Regions from separate parts of the Mycetocola sp. Y442 genome, predicted to be linked through region 2. Evidence: predicted binding sites of a transcription regulator. Region 2 holds the regulator's gene; each other region holds the start of a gene.
The links. The regulator LexA, encoded in region 2, represses DNA repair genes until DNA is damaged. The targets are predictions, from matches to a motif close to TCGAACANNTGTTCGA.

Region 1 (7,571 bases), 860 kb from region 2:
TCGGTGACGCTCCCGTCGCCCGCGATGTAACCCTTGTTGCTGCCCTCCGCATACTGCTCAGCGAGTGGGTCGCTCGAACAGCCGACGAGAAGGAGCGTCGAGGCGAGGAGCGTGGCGACCAGCGGCATCCGGTGCTTCATACCGCCCCCACGTCCGTCGCGCCAGCACTGAGCGGTGCCGCCGGGTCTGAATAGCCGACCTCGACGAAGGCTCCATCGCGGTGTTCGAAAGTGGTGATGCTCGAGAGTGCACACCGACGCTGGCGTGGATCGTGGGGCAGCGGTGTGCCGGTGAGCGATGAGTGCACCATCCAGATCGGCAACTGGTGGCTCACGAGAACGGCGTCGCCCGTCTCGGTGGATTCCCACGCGTCACGGACGGCGTCGAGCATCCGGGCGACGATCGACACGTATGGTTCGCCCCAGCTTGGCTTGCGCGGATTGCGCAGCGCCGGCCAGTTCGCAGGGTTGCGAAGGGCGGCCCGCATGATCCTGCCCTCGAAGTGGTTGGTCGGCTCGATGATGCGGTCGTCGGTGACGATCTCAAGACCGAACCTGGACGCGATGGGAGCCGCGGATTCCTGTGCGCGCTGGAGCGGGGAGGCCACCAGCCGGGTGATCGTGCGATCGCGCGCGGCGAGGTCATCTGCTGCGGCGGCAGCCATGAGTTCTCCCCGTTCGGAGAGTCGGAAACCAGGGAGTCGACCATAGAGGACTCGTGTCGGATTGTGCACCTCGCCGTGACGGACGAGGTGGATCTGGCTGGCTACCACACGTCCCAGTCTACGTTCGGTAGAACTCGGAAAACACCGAGAGTGACTCGCCCTCGCCAGCGGGAGCGGAAACGCCGAGGACCGCGGGTCGACGCCGTCAGGAGAACCGCAGCGGCGCGCGGGTAAGATTGACCCTCGTGACCACACGCGTATTGATCAAGAACCTGGCCGACCTTCCCGAAGGTCCCGTCTCCGTCTCCGGATGGGTCGAGACCGTCCGTGACCAGAAGAAGGTGCAGTTCATCGTCTTGCGCGATGAGTCTGGTGCCGCACAGCTGGTGAACCCCGCGGTGCGCGAGCTGAACCCCGAGGATGAGGCGTCGGCATCGAAGCTGGCCATCACCGAGTCAATCTCGGCCCTGGCCCACGGCTCCTTCATCACCGTGACCGGAACACTGAAGCACGACGAGCGCGTCAAGCTCGGCGGACTCGAGATCAAGCTCGAGACGCTGACCGTTGTCTCCGAGGCCCTGCCCGAGACACCCATCGCCGCCGACTCGAGCCTCGACAAGCGCATGGACTGGCGCTTCCTCGACCTGCGCAACCCGAAGCAGAACCTCATCTTCCGTATCCAGACGACGTTCGAGCACGCGCTGCGTACGTACTGGATCGAGAACGACTTCATCGAGATCCACACACCGAAGCTAATGGCATCCGCCAGCGAGTCGCGCGCCGAGCTCTTCGAGGTCGATTACTTCGACACCAAGGCCTACCTCGCGCAGAGCCCCCAGTTCTTCAAGCAGATGGCTCAGCCTGCCGGCTTCGGCAAGGTCTTCGAGGTCGGACCCGCGTTCCGCGCCGACCCGTCGTTCACCTCACGTCACGCCACTGAGTTCACGTCGATCGACTCCGAGGTGAGCTGGATCGATTCGCACGAAGACGTCATGAAGCTGCACGAGGACCTCATCGTCGCCGGTTTCAGCGCGGTCAAGGAGAAGCACGGCGAAGAGATCAAGGCGCTGTTCGACCTCGAGGTCACCGTTCCTGCCACCCCGTTCCCCCGCATCCCGCTGGCCGAGGCCAAGCAGATCGTCGCCGACCGTGGATACGAAGTGCCCCGCGCCGATGACGACATGGACCCCGAGGGTGAGCGTCAGATCGCGGCCCACGTCGCGGAGAAGTTCGGCCACGAGTTCGTATTCCTCACCGACTATGCGTCAAGCATCCGGCCGTTCTACCACATGCGTCACGAGGGCGATGGGTCGATCACGAAGAGCTACGACCTCATCTTCAACGGCGTCGAGATCTCCACGGGCGCCCAGCGTGAACACCGCGTCGACGTGCTCATCGAGCAGGCCAAGGAGAAGGGCCTCGACCCGGAGGAGCTGGAGTTCTACCTCGACTTCTTCCGTTACGGCGTTCCGCCGCACGGTGGATTCGGCATGGGCCTCGCCCGTGTACTGATGCTCATGCTGCACGAGACGTCGATCCGCGAGGTCACGTACCTGTTCCGCGGACCGACGCGCCTGCTGCCGTAGGACGCTGAATCCGAGGGCCCCCGGGAACGCCGCGTCACGCGCAGGCAGCTTCCCGGGGGCCCTGTCTTTTCGCCGTTCCACGGCGATATGATCCGGCCACGCGAGTCACATGAGCTCGCCCGCAGGAAGGATCCGCTGTGGAATTCGTTCGAAACATCTGGGACCTCTTGTGGGTCTTCTTCTGGGCGTTCGCGTTTATCGCCTACCTGTTTGCCCTGTTCTCGATCATCGCGGACATCTTTCAGGACCGTAGCCTCAACGGCTGGCTTAAGGCCGCATGGCTCATCTTCCTGGTCTTCCTGCCGTTCCTCACCGCGCTCGTCTACCTGATCGCGCGCGGCAAAGGCATGGCAGAGCGGTCGGCGGAGCGAGCAAACACCGCGAAGGCAGCGACGGATGCTTACATTCGCGAAACTGCCGGAAAGGCGACGCCGAGTGACGAGATAGCCACCGCAAAGGCGCTGCTCGATTCGGGGGCGATCTCGCAAACCGAGTTCGAGACCCTCAAAGCGAAGGCGCTCGCTCGCGCTTAGCGGTGTCGGGTCTGGCCGGGTCTAGACCTCGAAGTCGACGGCGATGCGGTCCGACCGGACCTCGCCGATGAACTTACCCACCCTCTGGTGTTCGGGGTGCGCCGAATAACGTTCGAGCGCAGCGGCATCCGCGAAGTCGGCAATCAGCACAACATCCCAGTTGACCTCGGGGTACAGGACGTTCTCGCCCACCTGAAGCGAGAGGATCTCGGGAATGAGGGCGGGCAATTCGCCCATCTCCGCGGCGATGCGGGCGGCGTGTTCCGCCTTGGTGGCGGCATCCGTTGCGGCGAGTTTCCAGCAGACGATGTGGCGGATCATGTGAGCTCCAAAAGTGCTGTTGTGAGGCGTTTGGGGTCGATGCGCCAGTAGTTGTGGACCCGTCCGTTGATGAGGAGAACGGGAATCTCTTCGACGTAGCGTTCGTGCAATTCGGCATCGTCGAGGATCGATACCTCATCGAGCGTCAGCCGGGGTGCGTCCTGGCGAGACTCGAGTTCTGTCATCACGCTGGTGACGACCGTGCGAGCGTCATCGCAGAGATGACAGCCCGGTTTCGAGATCAGGGTGAGGGATGCCGTTGCCACGGTTCCAGCCTAATCGGCTAGGCGAAGTGGTCGACGAGGGAGTCGGTGACGTTGTGCCAGTGACCCAGCATCATCCGTCGTTCGTCACGGTCGGCGAGGTCCTCGTGGTGGAACTCGACGATAGCGCCCGGGCCGGACTTGGACACAGTGAGCTGCAGCGTGGTGTCGTGCGGCCAGTCCTGGGGCTGCCAGGTGAGGCGGACCTGTTTGCCGGCGGTGAAGGCACGAATCGTGCCCCGAACGCCGTCGGTGGTCTGGTAACGGACGCCCTTCTTGGTCGGAAGGGAGTCAATCTCGCCGAGCCAGAGCGGAAGTCCCTCACCGAAGAGGTAATCCCAGAGGCTCTGAGGTGTGGTGTCCACGGTCTTTCGTACGCCCACATCCCAGCCGGTGTCGTTCTTCTGGCCTGGGGTGTTGCGCGATTCACTCATGGGATCAAGAGTACGCGCACGGCGATGGTGGGGCGCCCACGCGGACGATGGGATGCCCACGCGGATGGCGGAGCCGGGCTGGTCAGCATGCGCCGACGATGGTCAGCGCCCTCCGCACTGGTCACGCGGGTCAACGCCGTCAGCACCCTCCGCACCGGTCACGCGGGTCAGCGCCGGTCTGCACCGGTCATGCGGGTCAGCGCCGGTCAGCGCCCGTTACCGGAAGTAGGGTTTCCGGCGGATCCATTCGGCGATGGTGACCTTGGGTTTGCCGTTCACCATCGTGACGGTGAACACTCCGGTGTCGACCATCCGGTGGTGGAACCAACAGAACAGTGCACCGTTGTCGATATGGGTGGGCCCACCTTCTGCGTGCGGGATGATGTGGTGGGCTTCGCAGCCGGTGGCAGGGATCTGACAGTCCGGCATCGCGCAGGTTGGTCCGTCGCGGGCGATCATGCCCATTCGTTGGGTTCGATTGAACCCGCGTTGGTCGTTGCCGAGGGCGACGACGGTGCCGTCGGGGTCGATGAATACCGGGATGATGCTCGCATCGCAGAGAATCTGGGTGATTGTTGACGCCGCCACCGGGGCGTTCACTCCCACGATCTGTCCGGTGCCGCTCTTGGAGTCGATGACGTCCGCGCTGACCGTCACGACGACGGTCGGTGCTGCGCCGGTAACACTGGGTGCGTCGGCGGAGCGGGCGAGGGCGTCGATCATCGCGGCGAACACGTCAGCGCGTTGCTGCCCGGCGGTCCGCCGGGCCCGGATCGGTTCGTCCGGCGCCCGATCACCTGCCTCGCCGTCCGATGCCTCGGCGGGGTCGGTTGTCTCGTATCGGTCCGCGGTTTTCGGGCTCAGCACCGCATCCAGCAGGGCGTGGAGTTTCGCTCCGACATCGACGGTGACCTGCCCACCGAACTTCACCAACCCGTCCTTCGCGGTACGGGCGATCCAGAAGTCGCGTTTCTGGAATGCTTTGTCGGAAAGGGGTTCAATCCCGTCTTCGTCCAACCGGTCCCGCCACTGCCGAGCCTGAATACCCACCAGATCGGCCGACATAGGCAAGCCGTCGCGCCACCCCGCACCAACCGCCTCACTGACCAGGGTGCGCTCGGCAATAGCGAGGTGTTCCACCTCGGCACGTGGTGCGGCGAGTGAGAGTTCCCGGGTGATCGCTTCGGCGGTTTCCACCCCGATCAAACCCTGCCGGAACGCCTCCCCGACCACCGGAAACAACGGCGGCAACGGGAACCCAGCATCCGTGAGCCTCCGGCAGGTCCGATGCCCGACCCGGATCAACCGTGACGCGGCAGCAGACGACACCCCGGTGATCACCTCGATCAGATGCGACGGACGCTGGTAGTTATGCTTCACCGCCAAACCTTCATTGCCGCGCGCCGGGTCAGACCGGTCCGCGACCTCAGCACTCAACGCCGCGAGAACCGCCTCCCCAGCACGCACCACGCCAGCAACCTGCCCCAGCTGCGTCAACAGTTGCTCCCCGGTCAACCGGTCCAGATGATCCAGGTCGAGAACATCAACCACCTGCCCCAGATGCTGCAAGAGCCCGGTGAGCGCACTCTCCCCCTCCGGCACCGATGCCGGCGGAAAGTCGCTCACCGCGAGACTCATGACACCCGCACACCCCCACGAGCCGAGCTGAGGACATGACGCCCGGCCACAGCGAAGTCCGCCGCACCGGAACGGGTTCGGATCGGGCTGCTGACCGGGATGTTCATGACTTCAGTACACACCCAACCACTGACATTGAAACTGCCACACTGGGGGCCTTCCACCGGCACCATCCCGGGCGTTCAAACGCGACCCTGCATGGGTGCGGATCAAACAGCTGACCGGGATGTTCATGACTTAACTACACACCCAACCACTGACAGCGATGTTGGCCGAACTCAAGGCGATGGCCGCGGCGTCCGGCACCGTTCTCGCACTCGGGGATCAGGGGTAGTGGCGGTTTCGGGAGGAGAATCTTGGCCGTGTTCCGGGAGGAGAATCGGAGGGGCGAAACGCAATACGGGGCCGGGTGGCCGGTGTTTCCTCCCGGGGCTCGGCTGACGCCTCCGGGAGTTCGGTTAGCGCGCTCCGCTCGGGTGACGCCTCCGGGAGCTCGGTTAGCGCGCTCCGCTCGGGTGACGCCTCCGGGGCTCGGTTGGCGCGCTCCGCTCGACTAGCACCCCGCTACCTCCGCTGCCTCCGCCGCTGCTTCCCGGTGTTTCGGGAGGAGAATCGTGGGGGCGAAGCGCAGTAGAGGGCTGGGGGCCCGGTTTTTCCTCCCGGGGCTCGGGTGACGCCCCGGGACGTGGTCGGCACCTCTGCCTCCGCTGACGCCCGCGGTGCCCGGCCCACAGCCCCGCCAGGCTGACGCGGGCCGCGGCATCCGATACCCTCGAATCCAACCGCTAACCGAGGAACCGATGAGATCCCGCTACGAGCAACTGATCATGGTGCTCACCATGTCGTTCCTCGTGCTCGCTGTAGCGCAGGCCGCAGAACCATCCGCCGTGCTCGTTGCCGGTGTTGCGGTCCTCGCGGCATCCGCTCTTCTTGGTGCCCGCTATCTCGCCGTCATCATCATCGCGCTGCGACTCATGGTCGGGTCCCGCGCGCGCGAACACCGCGAGTCACTCACCCGCATTCCCGCGCCGAGCCACCCCAACACGGCCGGACGCCCCCAGCCGCGAGCCCCAGGGCTGTCAGAGGCGGTCGCGTAGCCCTTCGGTAACGAAGAGAACCCGCGACCTTCAGTCGCCACCTCTTCCTCTGACCGTAAGGACTCCCCCTGTGGACATCTATTCGTTCGCGCCCATCGCGATCGTGCTCGACTTTGCCTATTCACTCGTCACCGCTCTCGCCACCCTGCTCGCACCGATCGCCGGAGAGCTGAGCACCGCTGCAGCGATCGTGGCCATCACTCTGCTCGTGCGCACGCTTCTGATCCCGGTCGGCCGCTCCCAGGTGCGCGCCGAGTTCACCCGCCGACGCCTCGCCCCGAAGCTCAAAGAACTGCAGCAGCGTTACAAGAAGAAACCCGAACTTCTGCAACAAAAGACCATGGAGCTGTACCAGGCCGAAAAGGCGTCACCGCTGGCCGGATGCTTTCCCACACTTCTGCAGGCACCCGTCATTTCAACCGTCTACGGCCTGTTCATTCTGCAGAGCATCAACGGACACTCGAATGATCTGCTCACCGAGGACGTCTTCGGTGTCCAACTCGGCAGCTCACTGATCGGCTTCCTCGGCGGCGGTGCCGTGTGGCCGGGAGTGCTCGTCTATGTCGCACTCCTCGCCATCATTGCGGTCGTCGCCTGGCTGAGTCGCCGCGCAGCCCAGCGCAACGCCCCTCCGGTCAGCGACGAGCTTCCGCCCGGCATGCAGAACCTCACGGGGATTCTGAGCTGGATGCCATTCATCACGCTGATCTTTGCGGCGATCGTTCCGCTTGCCGCAACGCTCTACCTCGCTGTCACGACGACCTGGACGTTCGTGGAGCGGGCAGCCCTTCGCCGCCGTTACGAGAAAACGATGGCGGCGTAAGAAAGCGCCGGCCCCCCCCGGGCGCGCCAAAAAGCGCCAGTCCCGAAGGCCCGGCGCTTAACTGGTGCGTTTCGCTACTTCTTGTTGCGACGCTGGTGACGAGTCTTGCGAAGCAGCTTGCGGTGCTTCTTCTTTGCCATACGCTTGCGGCGCTTCTTGATTACAGAACCCACTACTTACCTCACAAAGATCGGCTATGGCCGCGGATGCCA
Region 2 (7,571 bases):
CGAGCAGCCCTGGCCGCGTTTCACTGGGACTGCCAACCCTGCGCGTCGGTCCGCCCACGCCCGTCCACGGCGCACCGGTTCGGGCCCACGACGCGCCAGCTCAGGTCCAGGGCGGAATGACACCGATTTACGACGCACTGGACGGCGAACGCTGAACCCGCACAGCGACCCGCAGCTCATCGCGGTAGTTGGTCCGACCGGTACCGGAAAGAGCGAACTCTCGCTCAATATCGCCGAGGCCCTCGCGCGCACGGGCAGTGGCGCTGAGATCGTCAACGCGGATGCCATGCAGCTGTACCGCGGGATGGACATCGGCACGGCCAAGCTGCCTGAAAACGAGCGCAGGGGCATCCCGCACCACATGCTCGACATCCTCGATGTCGACGAAGAAGCCACTGTCGCCAGGTACCAGCCTCTCGCCAGGGCTGCGGTCACCGACATCCTCTCGCGGGGGAAATCCGCGATCCTCGTCGGTGGGTCCGGCCTGTATGTCTCGAGCGTCCTCTACGACTTCCAGTTCCCCGGCTCTGACCCCGCGATTCGGGCTCGACTCGAGCAGGAAGCAGCCACGCTTGGTCCCGGCATCCTGTACCAGCGGCTGGCCGCGCTCGACGTGGACGTTGCGTCGCGGATCGGGCCGCACAACACGCGGCGAATCGTGCGCGCCCTCGAGGTGGCCGAGATCACCGGTTCTCCCGTGGCGGGGATGCTGCCGGACGAGCCGGTGTACTGGCGCGAGTCGCGCATTATCGGGCTGTCGGCGCCGAGGCCGGAACTGACCGCACGCCTCGACCAGCGGGTGCACGGGATGTGGGTTGCCGGGCTGCTGGACGAGGTGGCGGCGCTGCGGGCGGCGGGGCTCGAGGGCGGTGTTACCGCGTCGCGGGCGATCGGATACGCGCAGGCGCTGAAGCAACTCGCGGGCGCGGCCACCGAGACGGAAGCGATTGAAGAAACGCAGCAGCTGACCCGGCGGTACGCCAGGCGGCAGATGAGCTGGTTCAAGCGCTATGCAGACATCGTCTGGCTGGATTACGACGCGCCTGACCTGGTCGAGAAGGCCATGGCATCCGTCACCGGCGCGACGCCCCAGGTTCCGCGCTGACCCTAGACTTGGGCGCATGGGATTCACTCTGCAGTTCACCAAGGGCCACGGCACTGGCAACGATTTCGTGCTCTACACGGACCCTGAGGGCGACCACCCACTGACCACCGCGCAGATTATCGCGGTGTGCGACCGGCACTTCGGTGTCGGCGCCGACGGCGTCATCCGCGCGGTCAGGTCGCGCAACATCGACGAGGGCGCGGCAGCCCTGGCCGAAGACGACGGCGCAGAGTGGTTCATGGACTACCACAATGCCGACGGGTCCATCGCGGAAATGTGCGGCAACGGCATCCGTGTCTACGCGCGGTACCTTATCGAGCAGGGTCTTGTTGAGCTGGAGTCGGGTGACACCCTCGCAATCGGAACCCGCGCCGGCGTCCGTGACGTCCAGCGCGCCACGAACGGGTTCCAGGTCGACCTCGGGCGCTGGAAGCTCGAGGGCGGAGAGCCGCTCGTGCGGGCCAAGGAGCTCAAGGTGGCGCGGCCGGGGCTCGGCATCAACGTTGGAAACCCGCACGTCGTCGTCGCTCTCGCAGACGAGGCAGAGCTTGAGTCGGCTGACCTTCACTACATTCCGCTGATCGAACCGGAACCCATCGATGGGGCCAACGTGGAATTCGTTGTGCCCTATGACCCGCTCATCAAGGACGGCGTTGCCCGCATCTCGATGAGGGTTCACGAACGGGGGAGCGGTGAGACTCTGTCGTGCGGCACCGGCGTCGCAGCTGCGGCTCTCGCGACGCGGCACTGGGCCGGGTCGGCGGCACCGAACGCGTGGCGCGTCGACGTTCCAGGAGGAACGCTCGGTGTGCGGATGTTCGCGACGCAGGACGGCGAGCACGTCGGCCTGTCCGGCCCGGCCGACCTCGTCTACACCGGCACTCTTGAGCTCGGCTAGCGTCGGTCCGTCAGTTCATCCGTCAGTTCGCTTCAGCGCGGAGTGCCCGCAGCACGCGGTACCCCTTGCTGATCGTCTCTTTGGTGAACTCGAAATCGTCGCCCATGCTCTCCTGCAGCCAGCGGTGCAGGCTGTCTGAGCCGAGGTTGCGCTGCACGACGAGCCAGGCGTCTGAACCCGGTTCCAGGCGAGGGAGCCAGCGCTCGAGCATGGCGTGAAGCTCGTTCTTGCCGACGCGGATGGGCGGGTTCGACCAGATGGTCTGGAACAGGACGTCGTCGGGAACCTGATCGGGCTGCACTGCAGTGATATTGGTGAGCCCGAGCTTCTCAGCGTTCATCCGCAGCAGATCGAGCGCGCGCTCGTTGACATCCACCGCCCAAACGTGAGCGCCTGGCGCCTCTAGGGCGAGTGTCAGGGAGATCGGTCCCCAGCCGCAGCCCAGGTCGAGAAGGTTGCCGCTCTGGGGCGGAGTCGGGGCGTTCGCTAAGAGCACCTGCGTCCCCGGGTCGATCCGGTCCGGGCTGAAAATCCCGTTCGAGGTGGTGAGTTCGTAGTCCTGGCCTGAGAGCCGAACGGAAACCGTGCGGAGCTTGAGTTCGGTTCCGGGTACGCCCGTAAAATAATGATCGCTGGCCATAGGGGAACGTTACCGCAAAGCAACTAGGCTTAACTGATGAGCAAGTCCACCGAATCAACCCCAGAGAACACCGAAACACCCATCGACGACGATGCAGTATCGCGGGTGTTGCGCAACGCTGAGTCCCGCGCGGGCGGCTATTCGCTCTTCGGTTCGAGTCAGGCCGATGCCCTGCAGGACAGGTCCACGACCGGTGAGTCCGGGCACGATGGATTCGACGGCGAGCAGCAGGACCGGGAAGACCGCCAGGCGCTCCGCCGCGTTGCCAACCTGTCTACCGAGCTCGAGGACGTCACCGAGGTCGAGTACCGGCAGCTGCGCATCGAGAACGTCGTTCTCATCGGCGTGTACCCGCAGGGCGCGCAGGAGGATGCAGAGAACTCGATCCGCGAGCTCGCTGCCCTCGCTGAAACCGCAGGCGCCGTCGTCCTCGACGGCATGCTGCAGCGCCGCCCGAATCCCGACCCCAGCACCTACCTCGGCAAGGGAAAGGCCGAGGAACTGCGCGGCATCGTCGCAGCGCTCGGCGCAGACACCGTGATCGCCGACACCGAACTCGCGCCAAGCCAGCGGCGTGCGCTAGAGGACGTCGTGAAGGTCAAGGTCATCGACCGTACCGCCGTCATCCTCGACATCTTCAGCCAGCACGCCAAGAGCCGCGAGGGCAAGGCCCAGGTCGAGCTCGCCCAGCTTGAGTACCTCCTGCCGCGACTCCGCGGTTGGGGTGACTCGATGTCCCGCCAGGCCGGTGGCCAGGTGGGCGGCGCCGGCGCCGGAATGGGTTCACGTGGTCCTGGTGAAACCAAGATCGAACTCGACCGACGCCGCATCCACACCCGGATGGCGAAGCTGCGCAAGCAGATCAAGGGCTTCGGGCCGGCCCGCGAGGCCAAGCGGGCCAACCGCAACCGCTTCGAGGTGCCGAGCGTCGCTATTGCCGGGTACACCAACGCCGGCAAGTCGAGTCTGCTCAACCGGATCACGAAGGCCGGCGTGCTGGTCGAGAACGCACTCTTTGCAACGCTCGACGCGACGGTTCGGAAGACCCAGACCGAGGACGGCCGGCTCTACACGCTCTCCGACACCGTCGGATTCGTCCGAAACCTGCCGCACCAGCTCGTCGAGGCGTTCCGCTCCACCCTGGAAGAGGTGGCGGAGTCGGATGTCATCGTGCACGTGGTCGACGCATCGCATCCGGACCCTGCATCCCAGATCAGCACTGTCCGCGACGTGATCGGTGATGTCGGCGCCCGCGATATTCCAGAGATCGTGGTCTTCAACAAGAGCGATCTCGTCAGCGAGGACGACCGGCTCGTGCTCCGCGGACTGGAACCCAAGGCGATCTTCGCTTCGGCGCGCACCGGTGAGGGGATCGACGAGATCCTGGCCCGTATCGCGGAGCTGCTGCCGAGTCCGACAGTCCCGCTTCACCTGCTCGTCCCGTACGACCGGGGAGACATCATTTCGATGCTCCACCGCCGCGGAAAGGTCGAGAAGCTGGACTACGAGGAAGACGGCACCGAGGTGCGCGCACTCGCGTCGGAGGAACTCGCCGCACAGGTGTCCGAGTTCGCGATCGCCGAGTAAACGCGAAGCGGCGACGTCACACGTCTGGTCTGTTAACGAACGGATGCCCCGGGTCTGTACCCGGGGCATCCGATCGTTAAGCGGGCGTCAGGCGCCCCACCGTGAGTGGCTACACCGCGCGGAGGACCGCAACGATCTTGCCGAGCACGTCGGCTTCGTCGCCGAGGATCGGTTCGAAGTTCGTATTGCGGGGGAGCAGCCAGGTGTGGCCATCGCGCTGGCGGAACACCTTGACCGTGGCTTCACCATCGAGCATGGCAGCGACGATGTCGCCGTTCTCGGCCGTCGGCTGCTGACGGACGACGACCCAGTCGCCGTCGCAGATCGCTGCGTCGATCATCGACTCACCCGAGACCTTGAGCATGAACAGCTCGCCCTTGCCCACGAGCTGACGGGGCAGGGGGAAGACCTCTTCGACCTGCTGGTCAGCGGTAATCGGCACCCCGGCAGCGATGCGTCCGACCAGGGGCACCATCGCGGCGTCGCCGACCGGTGTTGAGCTTTCGAAGTCGGCAACGTTCGAGGGGGAGGGCAGGTCGATCAGGATCTCGAGTGCACGGGGCCGATTGGGGTCCCTGCGCAGGTAACCGCTCAACTCGAGCTGGTTGAGCTGGTGCGTCACGCTTGAGAGTGACGCGAGTCCGACCGCGTCGCCGATTTCGCGCATGCTCGGCGGGTAGCCGCGGCTCTGCACGGAGCGCTGGATCACGTCGAGGATCGCCAGCTGCTTCTCGCTCAGGCTCTTGCGGCGGCGCGTGGTCGGCTTCTCTGCCGGCACGCGCTTGGCCTTCCGTGCCTTTGGAGCGGCAGATGAAACAGCGGCATCCGGCTCGTTCTCAGCCGTGATATTCGCGTTGTCGAGCGTCATGTCACTCCCGTCTGGCGGGCAGCCCCGGCCAATGTCAGTGGTCACTGGTTGAGTCTCAACCATCAATCGAAACTCTATCCGTCCCGAGGGGCCCCAGCAAAGATTTGTTCGAGTGTGTCGGGCAAATTCTGCAAAAAAGTCCGAAGAAGGACTTGAATGTTCGAACAATCGAATATAGATTCGGAATACAGGTTCGTATTCGGCCCTCCCGGCCGAGGGCCGGATACGAATTCTTCGAATCGCCACACAACAGTTCACAGCACGAACCGGAGGCGCACCATGAGCACCGCAGTCATCACCCCCATTCACTCTCTCTCACGTCCAGCCGCACGGCGCCCCGAGGCGCCGCGCCCGTCGAACCCGCGTACACAGGCCGCCGGAGGCGACTCCTCAGCGATGATCGCACGCCCCACCGGGCGCATCCGACTCACCCGGCGCGGTCGCATTGTCCTGACTTCGCTCGCCGCTGCTCCGTTCATCGCTCTCGCGGCCTGGCTCGGACTCAACGCCGGCGCCGCAGCGGCGTCGTCGTCCCCGAGCTCGGCCTCGTTCGAGTACGTCACTGTCGAACACGGTGACTCCCTGTGGTCCCTCGCGGGCACGCTGGCTCCCGATGCCGACCCTCGTGATGTGATCGCCGACGTGATGGCCCTCAACCAGCTCGAAACGTCCACGGTCGTTCCCGGGCAGAACATCGCCATTCCCGAGCGATACACGGCTCCGTAACGCACACCGAAGCGCAAGGCGCGGCGGGTAAACTTCCGGGGTGAGTTCCCTCGATGCCCTGCCCATCCGCGATGATCTTCGTGGCAAGTCCCCGTACGGCGCACCCCAGAAGGTCGTGCCCGTCGCCCTGAACGTCAACGAGAACACGCATCCGATTCCCGAAGACGTGGCCCACGATATCGTGACCGCCCTCGCCCGCGCTGTGCTCGGCGTGAACCGATACCCCGACCGCGAGTTCACCGAACTACGGATCAGCCTCGCCGGTTACCTCGGGCACGGTCTCAGTGCCGATCACATCTGGGCCGCGAACGGCTCGAACGAGGTTCTGCAGCAGGTTCTCCAGGCTTTCGGCGGACCTGGCCGCTCGGTGCTCGGGTTCAGCCCGACCTATTCCATGTACCCGCTGCTGGCCGCAGGCACCGGAACCCAGTGGATTGCCGCCGAGCGTGACGCCGACTACGAGATCTCGCCCGAGACCGCCAGCGCCGCCGTTCGCCGCGAACGCCCCGACGTCGTGATTCTCTGTTCTCCGAACAACCCCACCGGGACCCCGCTTGGGCTCGACACCATCGAGGCCGTCTATGACGCGACCGATGGCATCGTGGTCGTGGACGAGGCGTACTTCGAGTTCGCCCCAGAGGGGACTCCAAGCGCGCTGTCCCTTCTCGACGGGCGCGACCGGTTGCTCGTGTCACGAACCATGAGCAAAGCCTTCGCATTTGCCGGCGCACGGGTGGGCTACCTCGCTGCGGCGCCGGCGGTAACGGACGCGCTTCGCCTGGTGCGCCTTCCGTACCACCTCTCCGCACTCACGCAAGCCGCGGCGATTGCTGCCCTTGCACACAGCGGCGAAATGCTCGCCATGGTCGATGACATCAAGAACCAGCGCGACCGCATCAGCGCTGGCCTCGCCGACCTGGGCTACCGCCCGTACCGGAGCCACAGCAACTTCGTGCTGTTCGGAGGCGTTGACGATCCGGCAGCACTGTTCGAGTCACTGCTCGAGCGCGGAGTGCTCATCCGGGATATCGGCCTCGCCAATCAGATGCGGGTTTCGGCGGGTACCGAGGCAGAGACGACCGCGTTCCTCGAAGCCATTGCGGCGGTAAGCTCGAAGTCATGAGCCAGCCGCAGCGCACCGCCCGGATCCAGCGCGAGACGAGCGAATCGAGCATCGACCTCACGCTCAACCTCGATGGGACCGGTGTCAGTGATATTCACACCACCGTGCCCTTTTACGATCACCTCCTGACGGCGTTCGCCAAGCACGCACTGGTCGACCTCACGGTGAGGGCCACCGGCGACATCGAGATCGATGTGCACCACACGGTGGAAGACATTGGCATCGCACTCGGGCAGGCCATCAAGCAGGCGCTCGGCACCAAGGAGGGCATTTCGCGCTTTGGCGACGCTCTCGTTCCCCTCGACGAGGCACTCGTCCAGGCCGTCGTCGACATTTCCGGTCGGCCGTACCTCGTGCACTCCGGCGAGCCCGCGGGGTTCGAGTTCCACCTCATCGGTGGTCACTTCACCGGGTCGATGGTGAGGCACGTGTTCGAAGCCATTGCGTTCAACGCCGCACTCACCGTTCACGTCACCGTGCTCGGCGGGCGCGACCCACACCACATCGCCGAGGCCGAGTTCAAGGCATTCGCGCGGGCGTTCCGGCAGGCGAAGGCTCTCGATCCTCTCGTGACCGGCATCCCATCGACGAAGGGCGCACTGTGACGGGATCGTCACGGCCAAG
Region 3 (7,571 bases), on a different contig from region 2:
GCTCTCCAGCGCGGCGTCGACATCATCGTCGGCACCCCAGGCCGGATCGAAGACCTCATCGAGCAGGGACGCCTCGACCTCTCCGAAGTGACCATCACGGTCCTCGACGAGGCCGACCACATGTGCGACCTCGGCTTCCTCGAGCCTGTGCAGCGCATCCTGCGCCGCACGGCAAACGGTGGCCAGAAGCTGCTCTTCTCGGCAACCCTCGACAAGGGTGTTGCTTCACTCGTCAAGGAGTTCCTGCCGTCCCCCGCCGTGCACGAGGTCGCCGGTGAAGACCAGGCCTCCGCAACGATCGACCACCGCGTTCTCGTGGTCGAGCACCGCGACAAGGACCGCATCATCGAGGAACTCGCGAACCGCAACGAGAAGACACTGATCTTCTCGCGCACCCGTGCATACGCCGAGCGCCTCGCTGACCAGCTGGAGGATGCAGGCATCCGTGCGGTGTCCCTCCACGGCGACCTGAACCAGGCCCGTCGTACCCGCAACCTCGCGCAGCTCACCTCCGGGCGAGTGAACGTGCTCGTTGCAACCGACGTCGCCGCGCGTGGCATCCACGTTGACGACATCACCCTCGTCATCCAGGCCGACGCGCCCGACGAGTACAAGACGTACCTCCACCGCTCGGGCCGTACGGGCCGCGCCGGCAAGGTCGGTACCGTCGTCACGATCATCCCGAAGGCGCGCCAGCGTCGCATGACCGACCTGCTCGGTCGCGCCGAGATCGAGGCTGACTACGTTCAGGCTCGCCCCGGTGACGAGATCATCGAGGAGCTCGCCGGTCGCATGACCAACAAGAAGCTCACCGCCTAACAGCTGAGCCGCCAGAACACCCGTTCCGGTCGAGACCACCCGTTCGCACGTGTGTTTTCGACCGGAACGGGTGTTTTCGTGTACCCGGCAGAATGAGTGGATGCACATTCGCCCCTTCCGTGCCGATACCGAGGTCGACGACACCGAGGCGGTCGTTGCGCTCTGGCATGCCTCCGGGCTGACCCGCCCGTGGAACGATCCCCACCGCGACATCGAGCGCAAGCTCACGACGCAGCCCGAGCTGTTTCTCGTGGGTGAGACGGATGCCACGGTGACGGCGACAGCGATGGTGGGCTTCGACGGTCACCGGGGGTGGGTCTCGTACCTGGCCGTCGATCCGTCGCAGCGCGGTCGCGGTTCCGGTCGCGCGCTCATGGCCGAGGCGGAACGGCTTCTCGCCGATCGCGGCTGCCCCAAGATCATGCTCATGGTGCGGTCGACCAACACCGACGTGCTCGCCTTCTATGACAACCTCGGCTATGCCGCCGACGATGTGACGGTGCTCGGTAAGCGACTCATTGCAGACTGAGGCCGGCCGCAGAGACCCGTTGCGGACCCGCGTACAGCCAGTCCCTCTTCGAGCCTTGCCCACCTCCGTTTCAGAGGCGTGACGACAGGCAGCCGCTCGTCATCGTGACCTCTCAGAACAGCATCGGCTGTTCGGTCGACGGCAGGATGCGCGCGCCTGTCGATCCGTCATCGCTCGTGAACGCGGGCCGCTCTCCGGCGTCGTTTCGCAACATCCCGAGCGCTTTCGATCGGATGCCGCCCGTCGCCGGGTCTTCGCGGCCCCGTTCGAGTCCGTGGGCGCGGATCAGCGGCGAAATGCGTGCGGCGAGCCAGGTGCGGTACTCCTTCGGCGCGTACTGCCCGCGGGCGTAGAGCGCTGTGTACTTCGTGACGAGTTCGGGATGCTGCCGCTCGAGCCAGTGCATGAACCACGGCTTCACTCCCGGTTTGAGGTACAGCGAGGTGAAGAGCACGCTCGTTCCTCCCGCCGCCTTCACCTGCCGCAGTGCCTCGTCGAGGTGGGCCTTCGTGTCGGTGAGGTACGGCAGGATCGGCATCAGGAACACGCTGCAGTCGAGCCCTGCGTTGCGTACCGCGGTGACGGTGGCGAGTCGCGCCTTTGCCGACGGAGTGCCCGGCTCGATCGACTTCTGCAGCTCGTCGTCGTAGATAGCGATCGACATCGCGAGGTCGACGGGCACGGTCTGGGCGACCTCGGCGAGCAGCGGGATATCGCGGCGGAGCAGCGTGCCCTTGGTGAGGATCGACAGTGGTGTGCCGGAGTTCGCCAGAGCGGTGATGATGCCCGGCATGAGCGAGTACTTGCCCTCTGCGCGCTGGTACGGGTCGGTGTTGGTGCCGAGCGCGACGGGGTACTTGCCCCAGCTCGGCTTGGCGACCTCCTTCGCGAGCACGTCTGCGACGTTGATCTTCACGACGACCTGGTTGTCGAAGTCGTCGCCGGCGTTGAAGTCGAGGTAGCTGTGGGTGGGGCGGGCGAAGCAGTTGTGGCTGATGACCCCGTTCGCGACGAAGTCACCGGTTCCCGTTGTGATGTCGATCATGTTGATCTCAGAGCCGAGATCCTCGATGGAGACGATCTGAAGGCGGTCACTTCCCTCGACGACGTTGCCCACGATCGATGATGCTCTGTCCTGCGCGGGGAGGCTCAGCCCAAAGCCGAGAAGCGACTCTTCAACAGCAAGGGTAGGCCGCTGACTGCCGTCGGTCGCCCGCTGCACGTACTTCCAGCCGCGCTCCGTGAGGAAACGGTGGTCGCCGCTGGCGATGAGTTCGGTTCCGTCGGCGAGGGTGATGCGGAACGGTCGCTTCACAGTGCCCCAGGCCGCGAGAACCGGAGTCTTCACGTAGTGGCGGTAGGAACCGCGAGTCTCGGTTCCCATGACCTCGTCCCCGACCTGCACGAGCCGCAACGGCTTCTGCCGGCCGTCACCCATCAGAATGAGGGTGTCGGGGTCGAGGCAATAGACGCACGCATGACTGCAGCCACGGTAGGGGTTGATGGTCCAGCCGAACGGCATCTGCGACTGCCGCGGGATCTTGTTCAGTGCTGACTTCGCGAGCACCTCGTGGAACGTCACTCCGGCGAACTCAGGCGTCTGCACGCTGCGCACGAGGTTGTTGAGCTTGGCGAGGCCCGGGAGCGCCGAGGGCTCCTCGGTGCCGAGCTGCTGACCATCCCACCTCATGCACTCCATTAGAACATGGATTCGAGAATAGCGGGCTATCTGTGGAGTGAAAGTGCGCGAGCGCGTTCTATGTGCGCCGACCGCTGCAGATCCATGCCCGCGCTACAGAAGCTTCTGCAGCGTGAGCATGGACGTGCAGCGCTCGGTGCAGAGGTGCGCTAGAGCAGAGCCGCGGCCACGACAAGGAGGCCCGCGCCAACCGCCCAGAACAGCACGACGAACGCCCAGTCCCGGGCCCGGAACGGCACGAGGTACCGCTCCGTCCGCGACTCGTGCGCACCGAATGCCCGCGCGTCCATGGCGAGGGCAACCCGTTCAGCGTGACGGATGGCCCCGACGAGCAGCGGCACGATGTAGCCGAGACCACGACGGATGCCGGCGAGCGGCCCCCTGCCGCCTGACACTCCCCGAACGCGGTGCGCCCGTCTGATCTGCTCGAGTTCCAGCCGGAACCGGGGCACGAACCGATAGGCGGCGAGTGCCGTGTAGCCGATGCGATAGGGCACGTGCAGCTGCTGGACCAGCGCCCGAACCAGGTCGGGACCGGTCATCGTGAGCCCGGCGATCAGCGCGAGTGACAGCAGCGCCCCGAGTCGGAGTGCCGTGGCCAGCCCGATCAGCCAGGCCCCGAGATAGAAGCGGTACTCGCCGAGCTGGAACAGGAGCGGCGTGTCGTCGACGCGTGCGGCATCCGTCCACAGCCCAAAACTGAGCGACAGCACCGCGACAATCGCCGGCAGGCCGAGCCAGAGCGCAACCGCGAGCCGGGCACTGAGTTTTGCCCCGACGGTGATGAGCAGAAGCGCAAGCAGGATAAAGACGAGCGGAGTCGCAATGTCGCGCACGAACAGCAGGTAGACCATGAACGGCAATGGCCCCGCGATCTTCGCCAGCGGGTTGAGCCTGTGCAGAAAGTGACGACCCGTCACCCCTCGCCGTACGGAGTACGGGTCGAGCGCCGCCGTCACGGGAGGCTGCCCGGCAGGTCAGCGACCCGCGAGAGTGGCATCCACGACGGATGCCGCGTCACGCCCCGCATCGCCCGCGCGAGTGGGGGAAGAATGAGCCCGGCCCTCGAGAGCAGTTCGCCGTCACCCAGGATCTCAGCGGCCGGCCCGAACGCCAGCAGCCGCCCGTCGTGCATCACAGCCACGTGGCTCGCATACTCCGCAACCAGCTGGAGGTCGTGGGTCACGGTGATCACCGTCGTCCCCGAGCGGTGCAGGTCCCGAAGCAGGGTGAGCAACTCGTTCGCCCGCTGGCGATCCTGGCCAAACGTCGGCTCGTCGAGGACGAGAACCGGGGCGCCGGTGATGAGCGCCGTGCCGACCGAGAGCCTGCGCTTCTGCCCGCCGGAGAGAAGGAACGGGTGGGCGTCGCGGTGCTTTTCCAGACCGAACCGCTCGAGCATCGCTGTGACTCGCGCCTCGATCTCATCCGCGTTCAGCCCGCCGCCCGAACGTCCGCGGCGCACCCGCAGCCCGTGGGCGAGTTCGTCAAACACCGTGTTCTCGATGAACTGGTGCTCGGGGTTCTGGAAGACGAACCCGACGTGGTCCGCCAGCATCCGCGCATCACTCGTCGCCGGATCAAGATCGCCGACGCGAACCCGCCCTTTCGGCGGCGGAACGACTCCGGCAAGAGCCTGCACGAGCGTGGTCTTGCCCGCTCCGTTGGCGCCGATCACCGTGACGAAATCACCCCGGCCGATCTCGAGCGACACGTCACGGATGATCGGGGTGCGGCCGCGGGTCACGGTGAGACCGCGAACGCTCACGGCCGCGTCCCTCGGAACGACGGCCGGCTCAGGCGTGCGTTCCGCGAGAGGGGGAAGAGAACGGATGCCGTTGAGCGCGGCCGTCAGCTCGGCCGGTGTGAGCGGGAGTGGATCGAGTACCACTCCGGCGCTCCTCAACCGCAACGCGGCGAGGGTGGCGACGGGCAGCCAGACCCCGAGTTTCGCGACCTGGTCCGCGGCCCCGGCGAGCACGGTTCTCGGGTCGCCCTGGAACGCGATTTTCCCGGTGCCGTCGAGGACGATGACCCGGTCGACGAGGTCCATGGCCGCGTCGAGGTTGTGCTCGATGAGGACAACCGCGTGGGTCCCCGCCGCAGCGATATCGCGGAGAACCGCGTAGACATCGGCAATTCCGGTCGGGTCCAGGTTGGCGGTCGGCTCGTCGAGTACGAGTACCCCGGTGTCCATCGCGAGGGCGCAGGCGATGGCGAGTCGTTGCTTGCCGCCGCCCGACAACAGGTCGGGGTTGTCGAGACGCCTCTCCCACAGCCCGACGGCATTCAGTGCGCGTTCGGCTCGCTCGAGCACCTCGGCGACGGGGAGAAGGAGGTTTTCCGGCCCAAAGCAGACCTCGTCGAACACCGTGCCGGTGACGAGCTGCGAATCGGGGTCCTGGAAGACCATCGCGACGTCCTGCGACAACCGCGACACCGTGGCATCCGCCGTTCGGATGCCGTGCACCGTGACGGTCCCTGAGAGCGTAGCGGCGACCGCGTGCGGGACGAGGCCGTTGAGTGACAGGGCGAGTGTCGACTTGCCGCAACCCGACGGGCCGAGGAGCAGGACGACTTCTCCCGTGCGAACGTCGAAGCTCACACCGTTCGGGGTGTGGTCTGCGCTCCCGTCATAGCGGATCCGCACATCGTCGAGCCGCAGCGCGGCGGTGTGATCCGGCATTCAGCTGGTCACGCGGAGGCCACTGGTGCGTTGGCCGAATCCGGGACGTGTGGCCTGCGGTCGACCTCACGCTGCAGCCCCCGCGCCACCCCGGTCTTGTCGATTCGGCTGGCGATGACCCGCCCGAGCCAGGTGAAGATAATCGGGCTCACGGCGAACAGGCCGAAGTACACGACACTGAGGCCCGCGCTGAACTGTTCGGCGCCGATGGCCAGATAGACCCCGGCGCCGAAGATGATCCCGGCGATCGCCGCAGCGAGGTAGAAGACCCAGGCCCGCCAGTACCGGTAGCGGCTGACGAGGAATGGCAGCTCCTGCAGCAGCCCGATCGCAAGGCCGGCGCCGAGGTAGCGAAGGAACCACTGGGGGCTGAAGGCCGCGGCAATGAGCCCGGCGAAGAGACCGGTGAGCAGCGCGACTCCGCCGCGTCGAAGGAGCGACTGTGCGACAACGCCGGGGAGGAAGTACACGCCGACAAGCGAACCGTAGAGAACCGGGATAGTCGCAGACATAAGCCCGTTGAGATAGCCGCTGACCACAAAAACCAGGCCACCGGCGACGCCGATGGCTGCGCAGGTGAGCAGGAGGCGGGTGCTCGCGTTTCGCATGTCGATCTCGGTTTCGGGTGAGCTGGTTCAGGGGTGAGGTAACCCTAAGTTTAGTGCGTGTCGTCTGGGAGTCGCGCTCAGGATTGTCGGCGACGCGGCGTCAATCGCACCCCGGGCAACGGCGGTGCCGGGATCCGCTCACCACCGTGGCCCTCAACCGAACCAAAACGGATGCTGCGCGATTCCCACGCGTCCCGCGCGCTCACGATCTCCTCGTGGCTCCGTGCCACGAAGTTCCACCACATGATGAGTTCCTCCGCGAATGGCAGGCCTCCGAGCAGGACGAACCGGCATCCGTCCGGGCTGGCGATGTCGAGCGATTCACGCTCCGTGCCGAGGTAGAGGAGCGGCCCGCGCGTGAGCGATTCTCCGGCCACCTCGAGAGTGCCCGAGAGCACCATAACCGCGTACTCGTAGTGCCCTTCGAGCGGGAGCGTGACGCGCGCACCAGCGTCGATCACGGCATCCGCCCCGACCAGTGGTGTGAATACGGTCGCTTCAGAGACGACGTCGCCGAGCCTGCCAACGAGGACGCTCGCGGTGAGGCCGTCCGCGCGGTAAACCGGAAGCTCGGTATGGCGCTCGAAGAACGGATCGATGTCGGCGACGTCGCGGGGGAGCGCCACCCACAACTGGAGGCCCCGAAGCGGGCTGCCGACGGGGCCGAGCGAGAACTCGGAGTGGGAGATGCCGTACCCGCTCGTCATGATGTTGAGTTCGCCCGGCTCGACGGCGACATCGCTGCCGACGCTGTCACGGTGTCGGATGCTGCCTTCGACGGGCCAGGTCACCGTCTGCAGTCCGGTGTGCGGGTGCGGCAGCACCTTCATCCCGACCTCTTCGTCGTCGAACCTGTCGAGGAAGCACCACGCGCCGACCATGGGCAGCGCGCGCTGGGGGAGCGACCGGTGCACGACGATCCCACGGATGCCTCCGAGCGGGACCTCGCGAGACTCGAGCCGGCGCGTCGTCTGCCCCGTCGCACCGGGGCGCGAGCTGAGCGACTCGCTCACCGGCTGGTCGAGTCGCGTCATTGCTGGACTGGTTCCCAGTCGACGGTGCCCTCGAACTCGGGATGACGCTTCAGCCAGGACTGAACGAACGGGCAGAAGGGGACGATCGTCTCGCCGCGAGTGGAGGCGTCCTCAAGGGCGCTCCGCACGAGGGTGGAGCCAAGGCCCATCCCCTCGAACTCTGGCTGTATGAGTGTGTGAGTGAAGGCCAGTCGGC
Region 4 (7,571 bases), on a different contig from region 2:
AAGGCGCACCCGCCTGGCCCGCGGCATCCGTTTGATCTGACGAAGCCGAGCTGCGGGGGCGGCGCATCATCGCGCCGATGCGCGCTCGCAGTTCGCGTGGCCGGAACGGTTTGACGACGTAATCGTCGGCGCCGGACTCGAGGCCGAAGAGCAGGTCCGCTTCGTCGCCCTGTGCGGTGATCATGACGATGTAGCAGTCGCTGAACAGCCGGATACGGCGTGCGACCTCGAGCCCGTCGATATCGATGAGTCCGATGTCCAGGGTTACAACGCTGGGCGACAGTGTGCGGACGAGTTCGACGCCTTCGGCCCCGTCTGCGGTCGACGAAACATCGAACCCGGCTTGGCGAAGCACAGTTTCGATGAGGCCACGAATGTCGCCATCGTCTTCGATCACAACGGCGGTGCGGCTAGTACGTTCAGACATTTTTCCGCTATTCCCAGACCGGCACACCAACTGGCAAGGGAGCTAGCTGCCTTGATGTGGAGCGTGACCCCCTGTCACGCTCCCTAAACCTTAGTGGGACTGGGAGGGTGTGGAAGTTTTTCGCTTACCCCCCAGAAAGAGGAGTCCGATTGTGGTAACGATCGCGGCGACGATCAGAAGGTCGCGGGCAGACGTTCCCGTGCTCGGAAGATTCGGGATGAGGGAGGCGAGGGGGTCGTCAGTCGCGGGTTGCGTCGGTGTGGACTCCGGCAGATCTGCTGCTGTAACAATGAGTGACAGGTCGATGCTCTGTTGCTGGGTGGCATTGCCCGAGGAGAAAGGCAACTCGAAGGTCACCTCGATGGGGACCGAGGATGCCGCGCTGCGTCCCAGGTCGAAGACGGCAGCACCCGTCATCAGAGCGGATGCCGTCGACGAGAGTTCGATTCCTTTGGTGCGGATGCTGATCAGCACGTCTTCTTCAACGGCGGCGGCTGTCGTGCGTGCGGCATCCGACCAGCTACCGAGGGTGATGAGAAGGTTTGAGTCGCCCTCGCCGGTTCGGTGAGCGATGACTGTCGTACTTACTTTGTCGCCCGGGACCATCACCCAGTCGCTGAACAGTGTGCCGACCGGGCTGCCGTCGATGCGGGTGAGGTGAAGCGCGCGGTCGTCACCTTCAGCGTGTGCGACTGTGGGAGCAGCAGCGAGACCGAGGATGCTGACCGTTGCGATCGCGATGAGGGCTGCGGCGATGCGGGCGAAGCAGTGGCGGGTCAGAAGATGTCTGGTCATTTGACGAACACCTCGACTGCGAGATTCTGAGGAGGGAGAGTGCCCCACCACTCGAGAACGACGTACTGGACGGCGTTTCCAGTGGTGTCACGGAGGACCCGCTGGGGGTCGCCCGCCGCAACCGTCGGCAGGGTGGTCGGGGTTGCGAGCGGGGCAGCACTCGGTGTGGTCACCGGAGTGATGCGGAAGTTCTGGTATCTCGTAACCAACGTGTCACGCGGACAGGACGTGCCGTCAACGTCCACCGTCTTCCAGCCCCACCACGGGAATTCCAGAACATCGCACTGCGCCTGCTGCTTGGTCGTAGTGGGCCAGGTTCCACCCGGTGCGTAGTACTTTTCGCCGAGGTAGGTGACCGAGTTTCCCGAGATCGCGTTGAGTGAGCCCAGGGAATCGTCCATCGAGAAGGCCTCGGTGCCGACAACACCGTTTCCACGCGCGACTGTGCACTCCTCGACGTCTCCCCGCGAGGGAACAACACACACGGGATCTGCTGCGGCGCGTGCGCCGTTCTTGGTACGAGCTTCGTCGAGAAGCCACGAATAGCGCATTGTGGTCGGATTCGGGTTTCCCCGTGTGGCTCCCGTAGCTCCGCGATGCAGGTCGCGAAGCTCCGGTCCAACGCCTGTGGCGTTGGCGGCGGGGTTCAACCGTGCCGATGCAAAGGATCCGAGGACCGGGGCCTTACCGCTCTTCCAGTTCAGCCCTTCGCCGTTGGGGTAGTTGCCGCGCCAGGCTGTGGCCTTGACGTTGAGCCCGTTCATCGAGGTCTGCCCACAGCCCCACAATCGCACACCGAGCTGATCGGCCACAGCGCCAGTAGCCGGCGGACCCGCGACGACGTTACCGGCGATCGGCTCCACAGGCTGGAAACTGCCGTCGTTGGCAACGGGAATGACCGCGATATGCGTGGTGCTGGTGGCTGACAGGGCGAACGAATCAAATGTCGTCGCGTCGTTCAGGCTGTACACGTTCTTGTACTGGGATGCTCCCGGCACAGCACACCAGTCACCCGCGGTGGTCGTGGCTGAGGTGGCAGCTTTGTTGCTCGTGAGGTTGGCACCGGTGGTCGCTGCGGGCAGTCCCACGGCCAGAAGGCCAACGATGACGGCGAGAGCAGCGGCAGTTCTGGACCTGGTGCTCTTGGTGGGCTTGCTGTTTGGGTGACGAGTCATGGAGTTGCTGTTCCGTGTCATGGTTGCCTCGCCACCTGAGTGAGCGTGGCATTGACGGTGAAGGCCGGAATGCCGGTGAGGCGAATTCCCTTCAGGTTCCACGCTGCGGCGTCACACGACGCACCTGAGCAGGGAATCGAGAGCGTCATGGCGAAGGTGCAGGTGGCGCCTTTTGCGAGCGATGTGGTGGTTCTGATGTTCGCCTGGACCGTCTCACCAACCGTGGTGACGGCATCCGCTTGACAACCGGCACTTGGGACTATCGAGTACTGAAGTCCATTAGCTTCGAGGGCCTTGAGGGTGTTGTTTTTCGTCGCCGAGATCGTTCCACTGAGCGCGGCCGGGGTGGCCGACGTGGCCGAGTTGGTGACGGTGAAGGTGATTTTCTGACCACGGACGCCTGGGACGATTCCGCCAGTGCCCCGCGGCGACAAATTGGCCGGCTGGGCCGAGATCGCGACAGTTTCCCAGCTGGAGGAAAGCACATCAACGGTGAGGCTTCCACCCGTTGCATCGGCGATGACACTGGACGTGGAGTCGTTGAGCGACGCTGTTGTCACCGGTCCACCGATGAGGGCTGCCGCCGCCACCAACGCAAGTGCCGCTCCGATGAGCGGCCTCTTGTGATTTCGGCGTTCGGCCGTTGTGTGGATTACCACGTGATCTAACCCGCAACCTGCGTCAGGGAGTATGTGGCTGACAGCTTGACCTGTCCGCCCATGGTGTCGTTGTATTGACCGGGGGTTCCCCACGGGAAAGCGATCTCGACGACGACGGGGAGTACCTTCTTGCCGTTGACGACCTTGGCCTGCTGGTCGAGCGTCGTGGGGGTCAGGGTGACCGACTGTCCGCCGGTCGGTTCTGCAACCAGTGGAAGCTTGCTGGTGGCTGCGCCGACACCAGTAACCGTCTTGGTGAGGGCATTCTTCAGAAGGACGTCGGCGGGCTTTGCTGTTGAGACAGCCTCCACGTTCGGGACGAGCGTGAACGTGGCCTTCATGTTGTCGCCGACGAGTGCCACGGGAACATTCACCGTGGCGATTAGGACGTCGCCGGGAACGATCGATCCGCCGGCGTACTTGACCGGGGTACCGATGTTGGTCTTGCCGTCGGTGCGCTGCACGATCTTGGCGTCGATGTCGCCGAGACCGATGGTACCGAGGTCGAGCTGACCCGACTGGATTTCATGGGCGACGCTGGTTTCGCTGTCAGACCAGAAAGCGAGGGTGTTGGCGCCACCGAGAAGGAGGGTGGAACCGAGGACCGCAGCGATGGAAGCTCCGATGAGAGTGCGAGTCGACTTCTTCATGGGGTTCCTTTCGTGCGGTGGTGAAGTGAGTGGGGGTGCTGGTCGAGCGGGTCGAGCGGGTGTTCAGTGCGGATATATGGGCCCTGCCATGTCGTGAACACGACAGGGCCCGTGGGATCAGCTTCGGGGCTGATCCCGCCTCCGCTGCAGGTGAAGCTACTTACTTAGCCGGTGTGGCCGGGGCGGCAGCGGTTGCCGCCTGCTGCACGAGCTCGTAGTCGACGGTGAAGTCGAGTGTCTGCAGCTGTGCGACCTGCCCGGCGGTGAGGGAGTCGAAGGTGACCGTGATGGTCACGGGAACCGTACCGTCCATCGCGCCGATGATCCTGGTTGAGCCTGCCTCGTCGTCGCCGACCTGAGTGACCTCAGCGTCGAGTGCGGCGAGGAGCTCAGCGACGGAAGCCGCGCTGGTGCCCGCCTGAGCAACGAGTTCGGGGTCGGAGACCGTGAGAACCGCTTCGATGTTCTGGCCGGTGAGGGTAACCGGTACCTCCATCACCGTGGTGAGGACGTCACCGGGAACGATTGAACCCGTGAGAGGAGCGGCGGCGCGGGTTCCGTTGGTGACTGTCCACGCCTGGCTGTCAGCGGTGATCGCGCCGAGGTCGAGCGAGCCAGAGGAGATGGTCTGCTTGGCGCTGGTCGCGCTGTCGTTCCAGTAAGCCAGGGTGCCAGCTCCACCGAGGAGGAGGACCGCACCGACTGTTGCGGCGACTGCGGCTGTCGTTGTCTTCTTCATATTGAACTTCTTCATGGTGTGCTTCTTTCTCTGGGCCTGGCAGCGGAGGAGCTACCGGAGTCTGTGGGTGTTTTCCGCTTTCGCTTCCAACAAGATCGATATTTCCCGTCCTCGATCAAGAACAACCCAGCCGGATCCGCAAGGTTCCGACAGTTCTTCGACAAACACACAAGGTTTGCGCAAGATTTGCCACATACCGCGGATGAGAGCGTGATCACGCCATCTTTCGGATTGCTTGAGGAAGGGGTTCCATCTCGCTTCAAGTCGAACAAATCAGGTGCGACCGTCGCCGATCAGACTTCCTCCGAGAAGCTGAGGGACGGGCCCGGCCAGCTCGTCTGGATCGAACACACTTTCGTTTTTATTAGACCTACTCTTACCTTTGAGTCGAAGTGATGTCAGTGGTGTGGTGTTGACTTGTGGTATGGAAAACAACGACAGAGCCGTCGATCCTCCGGGCGACGAGAATCACGATCCACCCGATAGCGGTGCGGATGCCGCTTCGCGCGGGCCGCAGTCCGAGCAGAGACTCGCGCCTGGCTCAGAGCCGAAGTCGGAGCCTGAGCCCAATGGGGAGTCCGAGTCTCGGCCCGATCCCGACGCCCTTGTGCCAGTTCCTGATCCCGACGCGGAACCGGAGTCGGAACCCGATCCCGACGCGGAACCGGAGTCGGGGTCTACCAGCCCAGAGCGCAATACCGTCGCTGCGCCCGAGCCCGAGCGACAATTCGGACCCGAGTCCGACCCAGCGCCCGATGCGGATGCCGGTGCGGGCGTAGAGCCCGATGTCGATTCCGATTCGGAATCTCAGCCCGAGGCTGAGCCTGAGCCGACGTTGGTTGCGCGGATTGCTGACACGTGCACGGCGCTGGTTGAGGCGGTAGGGCAGGTGGAGCGGTTGGAGGCCCGTCAGGCGGCGTGGAAGGCGGAGTTCATCGACCGGGCCAGGACCCTCGCGCTGAGCGCAGAGGAGGGCGTTCTCGACACCGCCCGGCCAGCGACGCAGACCGTGGCGCAACGCGCAGCGGAGCGCCGGGATCTGGCGTTGCGGTCGTTCACGGCTGAACTGGCGTGTGTTTTGCGCGTGTCTGAACGCACGGCGACCGCGTTGATCGATGACAGCGAAGCGTTGATGCACCGGCTGCCGGCCACTCTCACGGCGTTGCGGGAGGGAGACATCAGTTACCGGCATGCCCAGCAGTTGGTCGACCAGACCAGCACCCTCACCGCCGAGGAAGCGACGGAGCTCGAAGAGAAGGCGTTGCCGTTCGCCCGGACGATGACGGTGGCGAGGTTTCGGCAGAAGACGAGGATGTTGCGGGAACGGTTGTGCCCGGAATCCGCGGTCGCCCGGTGTCGGAAGTCGGTAACCGATCGGCGGGTAGAACTGATCCCGGCACCGGACGGAATGGCCTGGCTGAACCTGTTCACCACCGCACCGGCCGCGGAAACGATCTTCGACACCATCCGTGCCCAGTCGATGAAACTGCAATCACCGCTCGAACCACGCACCCTGTCCCAGTTGGACGCCGATGTGGTGTTCGCGGCGATGATGGAGGCGTTCACCGGTGAGTTCACCCTGCCCGACCCCACCGGCACCCGGCTCTTCGGCACCGGCCTCGGCACCCGCAATCCCTACACCGACCCGCACTCCGATGCTCCCAACGGCAACGGCAACGGCAGCAGCTCCGGCACCAGCACGGGTAGGGACACGGACACGGGAATCGGAAACACGGCCGTCGACGACGACGCCTCACGCAGGCACACCGACACCGGTGATCGGCGCAGGCCAAGCCGGTCAGGGCCGGGACGCGACCCCGCGACCGCGTTCCGGAAGATCGTGCCCACGGTGATGGTCACCGTCCCGGTACTCACCCTCCTCGGTAAAAGTGTGGAACCGGGCAACCTCGACGGATACGGGCCCATCGACCCGGACACCGCACGGGAACTCGCCTCCCAGGCACCGGAGTTCAGCCGGATCCTGACCCATCCCGAAACCGGAGTCGCCCTGTCCCTCGGCCACACCAAATACACCCCATCGAAAGCGATGCGACGGTTCCTCCGGTACCGCGACGGGTACTGCCGGTTCCCCGGCTGCACCCGCAAAGCGGTGTCCAGCGATATCGACCACACCGACCCATACGAGACCGGCGGAAACACCGACTTCGACAACCTCGCCAGCCTCTGCCCCAAGCACCACAAACTGAAACACGAAACCGGGTGGAACGTCGAGCAACTCGGTGACGGGATCCTGAAATGGACCTCACCCCACGGACGGGAATACCTCACCCACCCCGAGAACCCAGTGCGCAACCCGATCCCACCGGCGAAAGCGGCACCACCAAAGCCTTCGAATCCCGGCCCCGGAAGCGCTCCGGACGACACGGATGCCCCGTCAACCCAGGCACAGGAGGAAGACACCCGACTGAACAACGTCTACACCCGACTCCTCGACGCCCAGAAAGAGAAACGTGAGAGGGAGAGAAACGACACGGAGAACCGCGACGAGGCACCAGACGACGAGTCAGCAGACCCCAACGAACCACCATTCTGAGCCACACAGGGGCCTCGGGCACACACGGGTCGCGCACACCTAAAGTTCGGGCACACGGGTCACGCACACCTGAGGGTCGGGCACACCTAAGGGGTCGCGCACACCGACCGCACACGCTGAGGGGACGACCGTGCGGGGGCTGGCGTGACTGACGCCCAAACCGTGATCTATGACGGGCACGCGAACACGGCGACCGGCGTAGCATCCGTTTCAACAGTTCTCATGAAGGGATGGATCGCAATGAAGCGTTCCGTTGCACTCATCATCAGCGCACTGATGGGTGCCGTTTTTCTCAGCGCAGGCAGCATCGCCGCGACGGCAGCTCCGTACTGCGGCATTACCTGGGGGTCACTCCCCGACAGCCAAAGTCTCTCAGCACCCGATGCACCGATCACAAACGCTCGGCCGGGTGAGCACCCGTGCTTTGACCGGTTCGTCGTCGACGTCCGAGGAGACATCCTCGGGTTCGATGTCCGCTACGTATCGCAGGTCGTCCAGGATGGGTCGGGTACACCCGTTCCCCTCCGTGGAGCCGCTGATCTTCAGGTCATCGCCCTCGCGCCCGACTACGA

Region 1: a site for LexA is predicted at 5,649-5,664, ahead of AC1X6S_RS07430 (HNH endonuclease signature motif containing protein). Genes of this name have one in related genera too.
Region 3: a site for LexA is predicted at 3,048-3,063, ahead of AC1X6S_RS11940 (Rv2578c family radical SAM protein). Genes of this name have one in related genera too.
Region 4: a site for LexA is predicted at 4,789-4,804, ahead of AC1X6S_RS12245 (HNH endonuclease signature motif containing protein). Genes of this name have one in related genera too.

Annotation. Positions count from the first base shown of each region.
Region 1 is NZ_JBXHBV010000002.1:145,914-153,484, reverse strand. It holds gene AC1X6S_RS07465 (TlpA family protein disulfide reductase) at 1-128, opposite strand, end outside; gene AC1X6S_RS07460 (histidine phosphatase family protein) at 137-772, opposite strand; gene aspS (aspartate--tRNA(Asn) ligase) at 925-2,250, shown strand; gene AC1X6S_RS07450 (SHOCT domain-containing protein) at 2,388-2,783, shown strand; gene AC1X6S_RS07445 (Dabb family protein) at 2,805-3,104, opposite strand; gene AC1X6S_RS07440 (glutaredoxin family protein) at 3,101-3,370, opposite strand; gene AC1X6S_RS07435 (SRPBCC domain-containing protein) at 3,388-3,801, opposite strand; gene AC1X6S_RS07430 (HNH endonuclease signature motif containing protein) at 4,018-5,427, opposite strand; gene AC1X6S_RS07425 (DUF6412 domain-containing protein) at 6,240-6,536, shown strand; gene AC1X6S_RS07420 (YidC/Oxa1 family membrane protein insertase) at 6,607-7,359, shown strand; gene AC1X6S_RS07415 (30S ribosomal protein bS22) at 7,434-7,532, opposite strand.
Region 2 is NZ_JBXHBV010000002.1:1,003,345-1,010,915, forward strand. It holds gene miaB (tRNA (N6-isopentenyl adenosine(37)-C2)-methylthiotransferase MiaB) at 1-155, shown strand, start outside; gene miaA (tRNA (adenosine(37)-N6)-dimethylallyltransferase MiaA) at 152-1,105, shown strand; gene dapF (diaminopimelate epimerase) at 1,122-2,003, shown strand; gene AC1X6S_RS11260 (class I SAM-dependent methyltransferase) at 2,026-2,643, opposite strand; gene hflX (GTPase HflX) at 2,680-4,230, shown strand; gene lexA (transcriptional repressor LexA) at 4,340-5,143, opposite strand; gene AC1X6S_RS11275 (LysM peptidoglycan-binding domain-containing protein) at 5,378-5,824, shown strand; gene AC1X6S_RS11280 (histidinol-phosphate transaminase) at 5,865-6,947, shown strand; gene hisB (imidazoleglycerol-phosphate dehydratase HisB) at 6,944-7,552, shown strand; gene hisH (imidazole glycerol phosphate synthase subunit HisH) at 7,549-7,571, shown strand, end outside.
Region 3 is NZ_JBXHBV010000003.1:74,523-82,093, reverse strand. It holds gene AC1X6S_RS11950 (DEAD/DEAH box helicase) at 1-819, shown strand, start outside; gene AC1X6S_RS11945 (GNAT family acetyltransferase) at 920-1,348, shown strand; gene AC1X6S_RS11940 (Rv2578c family radical SAM protein) at 1,461-3,038, opposite strand; gene AC1X6S_RS11935 (energy-coupling factor transporter transmembrane component T family protein) at 3,197-4,006, opposite strand; gene AC1X6S_RS11930 (ABC transporter ATP-binding protein) at 4,003-5,733, opposite strand; gene AC1X6S_RS11925 (ECF transporter S component) at 5,742-6,341, opposite strand; gene AC1X6S_RS11920 (pirin family protein) at 6,419-7,375, opposite strand; gene AC1X6S_RS11915 (GNAT family N-acetyltransferase) at 7,372-7,571, opposite strand, start outside.
Region 4 is NZ_JBXHBV010000003.1:137,326-144,896, forward strand. It holds gene AC1X6S_RS12215 (response regulator transcription factor) at 1-427, opposite strand, end outside; gene AC1X6S_RS12220 (LPXTG cell wall anchor domain-containing protein) at 518-1,222, opposite strand; gene AC1X6S_RS12225 (hypothetical protein) at 1,219-2,397, opposite strand; gene AC1X6S_RS12230 (hypothetical protein) at 2,415-3,056, opposite strand; gene AC1X6S_RS12235 (alternate-type signal peptide domain-containing protein) at 3,062-3,706, opposite strand; gene AC1X6S_RS12240 (alternate-type signal peptide domain-containing protein) at 3,867-4,460, opposite strand; gene AC1X6S_RS12245 (HNH endonuclease signature motif containing protein) at 4,870-6,999, shown strand; gene AC1X6S_RS12250 (AMIN-like domain-containing (lipo)protein) at 7,240-7,571, shown strand, end outside.